Linked DNA regions of Sporosarcina pasteurii. The protein of the gene in region 1 binds, or shares a complex with, the protein of each later gene. Links are inferred from orthologs where the notes say so. Each region holds a gene or a part of one and is shown in the gene's direction. Other genes may lie near its edges.

Region 1 (7,999 bases):
TGCAGATATTGAAAGAATCGTACTAGAAGACCTTAGTAAATTAATTGAAATTAAAGGTAAACCCGACTTTACCATTGTTACACGTTGGAAAGAGGATAGACCTCAATACCGTGTTGGCCATAAAGATCGAATCGCCAAGGCTAAAGCTGAATTGGCGGATCAATTTCCACGCGTGAAAATAGCAGGGGCTTCTTACGAAGGGGTAGGACTCCCAGATTGTGTAGATCAAGGAAAAGCAGCTGTTAGAGAAGTGCTAGACGATTTATTTGAATAAATTTTAAGCCACCAATTTTTTGGTGGTTTTTTTAATGTAAGAAATATCGTATGAAGTTAAAAAAAGAGCAGCTACCGGACATTTATCTAATTCCGTAGCTGCTAATTTATTTTATAGAATGTTACAGGAGTCACATTTATTTCCATAGCAATCATGTTGTTCAACAATTTCCTCACCACAAGTTACACATATTTTTGCAGGTAGATTTTTAAAAAACTCAATAATGTTTTCAAGCATGCTGAATTCATCCCCTAGCAATTTATTATTCGGAAAACCGAAGTTTAATTAAAGACTGTTACATTTATCGCATTTGTTTGTATAGCAGTCGTGTTGTTCAACCATTTCTTCGCCACATGTTCCGCATAATTTAGCAGGTAGATTTTTGAAAAAATCAAGGACGTTTACTAACATTTATTCTCATCTCCTTTACCCTTGTGTACTAGTACTGCTTGGTATATTTATAGTGTATTATAACAACGAGTCAAATGTCAACACATTTTTGAAGTTTTTAGATAAAATAGGATAGAGTCTATTTTGAAGGGGCGATATTAAATTGTATTTTATTGATAATAAAGGGATTACAGACCCACAAATTAACCTTGCAATCGAAGAGTATGTTCTTCGTACGATGGATATCGAGGAAGATTCATTCCTTCTGTTTTACATAAACGAGCCGTCTATCATCGTCGGGAAAAATCAAAACACGATTGAAGAGATCGATACAGATTTTGTTGAGAAGAATGGCATTAAAGTTGTCCGTCGGTTATCAGGCGGCGGAGCGGTATACCATGATTTGGGGAATTTAAATTATAGTTTTATTACAAAAGACGACGGAGAGTCGTTCCGAAACTTTGAGAAATTTACAGAACCAGTAGTTGAAGCGCTGAGTAAGATCGGTGTGAAAGCAGAGCTGATTGGACGTAATGACTTGCTCGTTGAAGGGCGAAAAATATCCGGAAATGCACAGTTTGCAACACAGGGACGGATGTTTAGTCACGGAACATTAATGTTTGATACAGAAATTGATACAGTTGTATCAGCGTTAAAAGTACGTAAAGATAAAATTGAATCTAAAGGGATCAAATCGATTCGTAGTCGCGTTGCGAATATTTCTGAGTTCTTACAGGAACCAATGACAATTGAAGAGTTCCGTCTTGAAATATTGAAATCGATTTTCGGCGGAGAAGAAAATATTAAGTACAAAGAGTTAACGGATGAAGATTGGGAAAATATTCATGAATTATCGAGAGAACGTTATGCAAATTGGGACTGGAATTACGGAAAATCTCCTAAATTTAATATGCAGCATTCACATCGTTTTCCTGTTGGAAGCATTGACGTTAGGCTTCAAGTGAATAAGGGTGTTATAGAAGATATTTCTATTTTCGGTGATTTCTTTGGCATCGGCGAAATCGAAAAAGTTCAAGAGAAGTTACGCGGAGTTACCTATAATAGGGAATCGATTGAAGAAGCGCTTTCTGAAATTGACGTGCCTACCTATCTCGGCGGCATCACAATGGAAGAGTTTGTCCAGCTGATTTATTAATATGTAAAAACGTGAAAAAGCCTAACGTGCGCGTTAGGCTTTTTGTGTTGACAAGGCTCCGCCATAAAACTCATTCAAAACAGCTAGAGTCAGGTTCATAACTGGAAAGAATGAAGAAATATGGAAACCAGGTTCTCTTTTCTAGCTAAGGGGGGTTCGTGGTATACTAAAAGTATTGCGTAAGGAGGAGTTATTCATGGAGAAGCATCGAATTTTCATAGTAGAAGATGATCGCAAAATTGCGGAGTTGCTAGCTGATACTCTTCGTAAATATCAATACGAGGTGGCGATTATTGAAGACTTTGACCGAGTGGTGGAAGAGTGTCTTGCATTTCGTCCCCACCTCATTCTGCTTGATATCAATTTACCTGCATATGACGGTTATTACTGGTGTCGTCAATTGCGTTTACATACGACTTGTCCAATTATTTTCATATCGGCACGTTCCGGGGATATGGATCAAGTATTTGCGTTGGAAAATGGCGGAGATGATTTTATCACGAAACCTTTTCATTATGAAATTGTGCTCGCAAAGATACGAAGTCATTTACGTAGATCATTTGGGGAGTATGCCGCTGTGCAGTCTGAACGAACAGTACAGGTAGGGGCGCTTCATTTATATATTGAAAGAATGGAGTTGTACGTCTTTGACGAAGTGGTGCCACTTCAAAAAAAGGAATGCATTATTTTAGAACTGCTGCTTGAAGCCTCTCCAAAAGTGGTTTCACGTGATATTTTATTGGAGCAATTATGGGACGACCAATCATTTGTCGATGAGAATACGTTAAATGTGAATATGACACGCGTCAGAAAGAAACTTGCGGATTATCATATAAAATCGACAATTGAAACAGTGCGGGGTGCTGGTTATCGCTTCGTACCGGATGCGGAAGAGCAATGAAAGCAATCCAGTTATTTTTAAAAGATCATTTATCATTTTTACTGTTTCAAGGCTTTCTTATTCTGTTTTTATTATTATTATTTTGGTTAGATGGATTTCGCGGGTATGACATATTCATCTATGCATTGGTGATGACTGTCTTATTTACATTTGCCTTTCTAGGTGGAAAATATATTATGCGCCGTTCTTTTTACGCAGCAATTGTGCGGCAACCGTCTAGAATGGAGGACGCATTGATACAACATGCACAAGGTCCGGAACATCAACTAGTCGCAAATTATACGAGAAGTTTATATAAAATCTATCAAGACGAGGCACAAACATTATACTCCTCTCAAAGTCGTCAAATTGAATTTATGAATCATTGGGTTCATCAAATGAAAACGCCCATTTCTGTGATTAATTTATTGGTTCAGGAAGAAGAAATCGATCGGCAAAGTGTTGGTGAAGAACTTGAACGGTTACAAGCTGGACTTGATACGGTGCTCGTTAACGCAAGTTTAGAAACTTTCGAGCGTGATATGACAATTGAAAAAATCAATTTACAGCAACTCGTGCAAGAAACGATCACTGCACATAAAAGACTACTTATCACGAATCGCATTTTTCCAGTACTTGAAATAGACGAAACGCTAATTATCGCAAGTGATCGGAAATGGTTGAAAATCGTTATTGGCCAATTTATTACAAATGCAGTCAAATATACTTTTGAAAAAGGAAAACGGATTTACTTGACTGGAAAGTTTACTGAGGAAGGTGTACGCATGTCGGTCCGTGATGAAGGGATTGGAATTCCAACCTCTGATTTAAATCGGATTACGAACGCTTTTTTTACTGGCGAGAATGGACGATTAACAGGAGAATCAACAGGAATGGGCTTATATATCGCTTCTGAAGTATGTGAGAAACTAGGCCATCCTTTAATGATTGAATCTGAGATGGGTGTTGGTACAGAAGTGACTTTATTGTTTAAAAATGGGGAAGGGGGTACGGACGTTGGAGCCACTCGTAAAGTTGACGGAAGTCACGAAGATTTATGAAAGTAAAGTGATGAAGCGTGCATTAAATCGACTTAGTTTTAATGCGATGGAAGGTGAGTTTATTGCGGTTATGGGCCCATCTGGTAGTGGAAAAACAACCTTATTAAATATGATTGCAACCATCGACTTGCCGACGTATGGTGGGCTTATCATTGATGGAGTCGAGCCGGACAGTTTGTCTGAAAATGAATTGGCTTTGTTTCGCCGTCGTCATTTAGGGTTTGTTTTTCAAGATATTAACTTACTGAATATGTTAACAGTTGAAGAAAATATCGTTTTACCACTGACATTAGACGGCTTACCCGTAGAAGAAATGGAACGTCGTGTTGCTGAATTGGTTCAGAAACTTCGTTTAACCGAGATTGTAAACAATCGACCAGATGAGCTATCGGGTGGACAGGCGCAGCGAACTGCAATCGGCCGGGCACTCATTCATAAGCCGAAAATTATATTGGCAGACGAACCAACTGGAAATCTTGATTCGAAATCAGCGAAAGATGTATTGGAATTATTAAGTCAAGTGAATCAAGATGAACGAACAACGATTATTATGGTGACGCATGATCCGATAGCCGCGAGTTATTGTGATCGGGTTTTATTTATAAAAGACGGTGAGTTTTTCAATGAAATTTACAAAGATGAACGTAGACAAACGTTTTATCAACGGATTCTAAACGTTCTATCGCTTTTAGGGGGCCATCATGACCTTTCGACAATTCGCTTATCGTAATGTCGTTCGAAACCGTCGTATTTATGCTGCTTTTTTTATGGCAAGTGTTTTTTCAGTTATGGTCTTTTTTCTATATTCGATGCTTTTATTTCACCCGACGATTGAAGACAAATTTGTTCAGGAATTTGCGATTGTAGGAATGGGCATCGCTGAAATTATTTTATATATTTTTACTGTCTTTTTTTTATTTTATTCTATGCGTGCATTTCTTCAAGCACGCTCCAGGGAGTTTGGCATTCTACTTCATCTTGGGATGGAGAAAAGGCAAATAAGCCGTTTGATTTTTTTGGAAACGATGTTAATTGGCACAGCCGCGATTGGGGTTGGTACTGGATTAGGATTTACGTTTTCAAAATTCTTTTTTATGATCGTACGTGAAATTGTTATGTTGCCATCCTTGCCGCTATATGTATCGTGGAAACCTTTTGCATTGACTATTGGTGCTTTTTTTAGTTTGTTTATTTTAATTTCATTCATTGCTCCGGTGTTTATTAAATCGGGTAAAATTGCTGATTTAATACGTGGAGAAAGGAAGGATGATAACCAATATACCTATTCAAAAGTTCGCGGGTATTTAGGTATCTTACTTCTTGGCCTTTCATATGTATTGGCAACGTTAACGTCTAATGCAATCGTTCTAAAACTCTTTATCTTATTACCGCCCATCGCAACGCTGGGGACGTACTTTTTCTTTACGGATTCGGCGCCGTTATTCCTTCAAAGGTTGAGGTCGAGTCGAAGAATATATTGGCAACATTCTAGGCTACTCTCTATTTCTTCCGGAATTATTCGGTTGCGTGAAAATGCACGGATGTTTTTTATTGTCACAATTGTATCGACCATCGCATTTATGTCTGTTGGAACACTCGCGTCATTAACGTCATTTGCTTCACAGTACCGTGCGATGAATCCACTTGGGCTTGTGTATGTGAGTCACCCTGAAAATATCGAGGAAGCCAAACATATCGCCCAACTTACTCATGAATTAAATGAGGAAGAGATTGCCTATTCATTAACGAAATTCAAAGTTATCCAGCAAGTATCTTCTTTTTCAGATAGTACCGTAAATATTTTAAGCTTGGATCAAGTGAATCAGTTAGCCAATCATTTAGACCATTTGTCGATTCATTTAGACGAAGGCGAAGCGCTATTCTTGCCGCAGTCAAATTCATCTTATAAGAATTTGAATGAAAGAGTGGTTAAGACCGAGTTGGGAGATAGTCATGTAAAGGTTAAGATTGACGGAGCTTATCCTTATCAATTATTTCCTTCGTATTCGATTGGGTCAAATGTAATTGTCTTAAATAATAGGGACTATCAACGGGTAGTGTTTAGTACTTTGAGAGGAAAGGACACTTCGTTTAATTATTATGCATTTCATATTCCGGAGTGGCAAAAGACAAAAGATATCGGCTTATCCATCAGTGATACAGTCACTGAATCTTTTTTATTAGAATCAAAAGGAACGCTTCCTTATGCATTTGACAATCCAGGGCTTAGCTATTCGATTATTCGTATGACGTTTTCGTTGTTGCTATTTATCGGATTGTTATTGGCAGGTGTCTTTTTTCTTGCGACGGGGAGTTTTATTTACTTTCAGTTATATACGAGTTTGGCGCAAGAAAGAAAGAAGTTTGATGTGCTGCGCCGTTTAGGGCTTACAGATTATGAGTTGAAAAAGATAGTTAATCGCCAACTGATTCCTCAATTTTTCTTTCCGTGGGGGGTTGCTTTTCTTCATAGTTCATTTGCATTTTTGTCTTTACAAGTGATTTGGGATGCGCTTGCGGAGATATCTATTGTGAAAGAATTGGCCATCGTTTTGATTGGTTTCACTTTTATGCAATGGATGTATTTCTATTTAATTCGTTGGCGTTATTTAGTGCATATAAAAGCATCGGGATAGTTGCTCGATGCTTTTATTAATGCTTAGTATTTGGAGTAGGAATACAGATCAAGTTCTACTAAGTAGTTATCTTATTATATCGAAATAGGTTGTTTGTTCAGAAGATTTTATATATAATGTTACGTGAAGGGGAATGAATGGTTATTCATTTTAAAGGGAGAAGGGGATGTAAAAATGAATTTAGTTTCAACTGTACGTGAAACTGCATTAGCACAACCTGACAAAATTGCTTATCACTTTATGGGACAAGATACGACGTATGGGGAATTTAATGGTTTGGTGTCAAAATTAGCATCAGCTTTAGCAGAATTAGGCGTTCAAAAAGGAGACCATGTTGCTTTTTTACTTGGCAATACGCCTCATTTTCTCCATTCACTGTACGCGACGATGCGACTAGGTGCGACAGCAATTCCAATTAATCCAATATATACACCAGATGAAATTTCGTACATTATCCACAATAGTGATGCTAAAGTCGTTGTGGCAATAGATGCTCTCTTGCCGCTGATTGAACAAGCTGCAAATGTATTCACCACTGTCCAACATTATATCATTTGTGAAACTGAACAATCGACTCCAGAAAAAGTTGCAAGTTTACCTGAACAGTTGAAAAGTAGAGTGTCTCTATATAGTCAGCTGATTGCAAGAGGGAATTCTGAATTTGATCCAGTACCTGTGGAAGAGGATGATACAGCAATCATTTTGTATACATCTGGGACGACTGGCAGTCCAAAAGGGGCGATGTTGACGCATAAAAATCTATATTCGAATGCGAAAGATGTTGCTGAATATCTTGGGTTTAAAGAAGGGGATCGCATGGTTGCGACGTTACCGGTGTTCCATGTGTTTGCACTCACAGTTGTTGTCAATGCACCGCTATTAAGAGGAGCTGAAATTTTACTCGTTCCACGATTTAGCCCGGCAGAGGTATTTAACATGATTAAAGAGAAAAAGGCGACGGTTTTTGCAGGGGTGCCGACGATGTACAATTTCTTATACCAATATCCTGAAGGGAAAAAAGAAGATTTTGAATCAGTCCGATTAGCCATTTCAGGTGGTGCATCATTGCCAGTCGCATTATTGCATAATTTTGAAGAGAAGTTTGATGTAAGAGTTTCGGAAGGGTATGGTTTATCGGAAGCTTCTCCAGTAACTTGTTTTAATCCGATAGAAAGTGAACGCATTCCAGGATCAATCGGCACAAATATTGTGAATGTCGAAAATAAGGTCGTGAACGAGCTGGGGGAGGAAGTGCCGGACGGTGAAGTTGGGGAACTGATTGTACGTGGTCCGAATGTGATGAAAGGGTATTATAAAATGCCTGAAGAAACGGAAGTCGCACTTCGTGATGGATGGCTTTATACAGGGGATTTAGCGCGTCGTGATGAAAACGGTTACTTTTATATCGTAGACCGAAAAAAAGATTTAGTCATTGTCGGCGGGTATAATGTTTATCCTCGGGAAGTAGAAGAGGTCCTATTTACGCATGAAGATGTTGTGGAAGCGGCAGTCATCGGCGTGCCAGACGTGGATTTTGGGGAAGCCGTTCATGCATTTGTCGTTTTGAAAGAAGGAGCAAAAGCAGATATCGAGCAATTAACC
Region 2 (3,010 bases), 220 kb from region 1 along the record:
CGCACAAAACATCTTTGCGATGGAATCTGTACTGTTGCGTACGGAAAAAGCAATTGCACGAAATGGCGAAGAGAAAGAGAAGCAAAAAATCTTATATACTGAAATCTTCTGTCAAGAAGCATTCGAAGCTATTGAAAAAGATGCGAAAGAAACACTTCTATCGGCGGTAGAAGGAGATAACCAGCGTATGATGTTGTCCGCATTACGTAAATTAACTCGTTCTACGCCGTACAATATTATCGCGAAAAAACGTGAAGCTGCTGAAAAGCTGATTGACGAAGCGAAATATACCGTTTAAATAAAAAACGAAACCGCCATTCAGCCGCGACAGGCATACGTCGAACTGACGGAGTGGTGCACTCTGCCGCATAGTCAGTTTGCTTATAACCCGAGTGTCTGGCGATAAAAGTTGGATCAAAAACCCTTCAGATGACTATTAAAGCATCTGAAGGTTTTTTTTGATATGATGGGGGCACTGGAGGGAATTTAATTATGGACATTACATATTACGGATATCCTAAATGCAGCACATGCCGAAAAGCGAAGAAATGGCTAACAGACAAAGGCATCGACTTTGTCGAGGTGAATCTTGTAGAAGCACCTCCAACGGTAGAAACATTACAAGAAATGATTGAAACTTCGGGACTCGACATTAAAAAGTTTTTCAATGTCAGTGGGAAAGTTTATCGTGAACAAAACTTGAAAGATAAGCTACCAACACTGTCGGACGAAGAAAAAGTAGCGCTACTCGCTTCAAATGGTATGCTGATTAAAAGACCAATTGTATTTGGCGATGGGAAAGTGACAGTTGGTTTTAAAGATGAAACGTTTGACGAGGTTTGGGGCTAATTGTTCCGAATTTCAAGTCGGAAAGTTATCTAATAAGTTAGTAGACTTATCAGGTAATCTTGTATTTTAGGGTAAACTATGGCATTATTGAAGTGACTGAATTAATTTTATAATGATTGATTATGATGCAAAAACGAATGTTGTGGTAGATTCGTATCGGAAGGTTCGGTTATATGGATTTATTTCCGTTAATTGTAGTGGAAGGGGTCTTCCCAGGATGGAAATCAAAGCAGTCCGGATTTTCCTAGAGTATGTTCGATTATGAAATTAATTCAATTAACTATGAATATTTGGAGGCTATGACATGAACACACCGAAAGAATTGAAGTATTCTGAAGAGCATGAATGGGTGAAAGACGAAGACGGTAAATACCGTATTGGTATTACACATTTTGCGCAATCGGAACTTGGCGATATTGTTTTCGTTGAACTTCCGGAAGTAGGCGATGACATTACTGCGAACGAGCCATTTGGTAGCGTTGAGTCTGTAAAAACAGTTTCAGAACTATATGCACCAATTAGTGGTAAAGTTGTAGAAGTGAACGAAGAGCTAGAAGATAGCCCTGAATTTGTAAACGAATCTCCATATGAACAAGCATGGATGATTGTCGTTGAACCATCAGATGTTTCAGAACTAGATTCACTCATGTCAGCTGAAGAATACGATAAAATGACAATTGAGTAATCAATGAAAACCGAACGTCGGGAGAGTTATTCCCTGACGTTTTTTTCTTGCAATCATTCATGCATGAAATTTTGTGCATAAATGAGTATGATAAAGTTCATGGATGGAAAACTATACAGCAGTATTGCGTTTGAATAAATGGTAAACGAGGATGGAGGGATTGTGTGGACCGACAAAAAGTGATAGTCGTAGAAGGAAAAGCAGATCGCTTTCGGTTAAAACGGATCCTTGCTGAACCTGTTCAAATCATTTGTACATTTGGTACGATTAGTGAATATCATCTTGATGAATTGATGGAACCTTACGAGGCGAGTGAACTTTTTGTTTTTGTAGATGCGGATGATACAGGAGATAAAATTCGCACTTTATTCAAAAAAAACTACCCTTGGGCGATTCATTTATATACTGATGAATTTTATAAAGAAGTTGAAACGACCCCGTACGATATCTTGGCTGAACAATTGGATGGCTATTTTAATATTCACCGAGAATTTTTACTGTAAGAGGATGATGGTTATGGAAACGTGGACACGTGAACAATGGGAAACTGTGATGCATGATTCAAGTAAAGCTTTGTTCTATTTATATACGCCTATTTGTGGGACGTGTATGGTTGCGTCTAAAATGATGGAAGTAATTCATGCGATGAGGAAAAGTATACCAATGGGAAAGGCAGACTTGAATTATATTGAAGACTTAGCAGTAGACTATCAAATAGAAAGTGTGCCTTGTTTACTCATCGCAGAAGATGGTGTCATAAAAGAGAAAATCTATGCTTTTCAATCTGTTCCACATTTACTTGAAAAGATTGGTTGACAAAATTCAACTAAATGTGATAAGTTATTAGTTATTATAAAAGAATAGTAAAACTCTTATTAAGAGCGGCGGAGGGAAGTGCCCTATGAAGCCCGGCAACCATCACATTTGTGAAATGGTGCCAATTCACACAAAGCGGTTGCTTTGGAAGATGAGAGATTGGACAAACGATTTTTTTTAAAAAACGTAAAGCCTTTCTACTCACTTGGTGGAAAGGCTTTTTAATTTATCGGAAAGTAAACATACTATATGAGAGATAGTATCTACCAAAGCGTTCAAGCAATTGGATTTTAAATGAAGGTGGAAAAAAGATGATACATTTACAAGATGTTGTAAAACAATATGGGACAGGCCCAAATCAGATTGCGGCCGTAGATGGCGTCACGCTTTCGGTTAGGGAAGGCGAAATATTTGGCATCATCGGTTATAGTGGTGCAGGAAAAAGTACGTTAATCCGCCTATTAAATGGGCTTGAAATGCCAACTATTGGATCGGTTAAGGTTGGCGGATTAGAAGTTTCTTCAATTAAAGGTAAACAATTAAGATTGGCGCGTCAAAAAGTGAGTATGATTTTCCAACATTTCAACTTACTATGGTCAAGAACCGTGAAAGATAATATTGCTTTCCCACTTGAAATCTCAGGTGTTGCGAAAGCAGAAC

What was found. Proteins that work in one complex are often made in the same cells at the same time.
Region 2: the proteins of AB1H92_RS11240 (region 1) and gcvH are in contact, whole or in part, in a crystal structure (PDB 3A7A), measured with the Escherichia coli proteins. The link is inferred for Sporosarcina pasteurii from one-to-one orthologs.

Annotation. Positions count from the first base shown.
Region 1 is NZ_CP160452.1:2,371,516-2,379,514, reverse strand. The notes cover bases 1-2,823. They hold AB1H92_RS11240 (lipoate--protein ligase), read left to right. Parts: upstream 1-827; coding sequence 828-1,820; downstream 1,821-2,823. Other genes in these bases: AB1H92_RS11230 (sensor histidine kinase), read left to right, coding at 2,718-2,823; AB1H92_RS11235 (response regulator transcription factor), read left to right, coding at 2,017-2,721; yhfH (protein YhfH), read right to left, coding at 560-685; yhfH (protein YhfH), read right to left, coding at 386-511; hemY (protoporphyrinogen oxidase), read left to right, coding at 1-274. Outside these bases: more of AB1H92_RS11230, read left to right, coding at 2,824-3,761; AB1H92_RS11225 (ABC transporter ATP-binding protein), read left to right, coding at 3,772-4,491; AB1H92_RS11220 (ABC transporter permease), read left to right, coding at 4,463-6,397; AB1H92_RS11215 (fatty acid--CoA ligase family protein), read left to right, coding at 6,572-7,999. UniProt on the Escherichia coli protein: Catalyzes both the ATP-dependent activation of exogenously supplied lipoate to lipoyl-AMP and the transfer of the activated lipoyl onto the lipoyl domains of lipoate-dependent enzymes.
Region 2 is NZ_CP160452.1:2,598,430-2,601,439, reverse strand. The notes cover bases 1-2,843. They hold gcvH (glycine cleavage system protein GcvH), read left to right. Parts: upstream 1-1,153; coding sequence 1,154-1,534; downstream 1,535-2,843. Other genes in these bases: AB1H92_RS12460 (methionine ABC transporter ATP-binding protein), read left to right, coding at 2,662-2,843; AB1H92_RS12465 (thioredoxin family protein), read left to right, coding at 2,051-2,350; AB1H92_RS12470 (toprim domain-containing protein), read left to right, coding at 1,699-2,037; AB1H92_RS12480 (arsenate reductase family protein), read left to right, coding at 493-849; AB1H92_RS12485 (acyl-CoA dehydrogenase family protein), read left to right, coding at 1-298. In the rest of the region: more of AB1H92_RS12460, read left to right, coding at 2,844-3,010. UniProt on the Escherichia coli protein: The glycine cleavage system catalyzes the degradation of glycine. The H protein shuttles the methylamine group of glycine from the P protein to the T protein.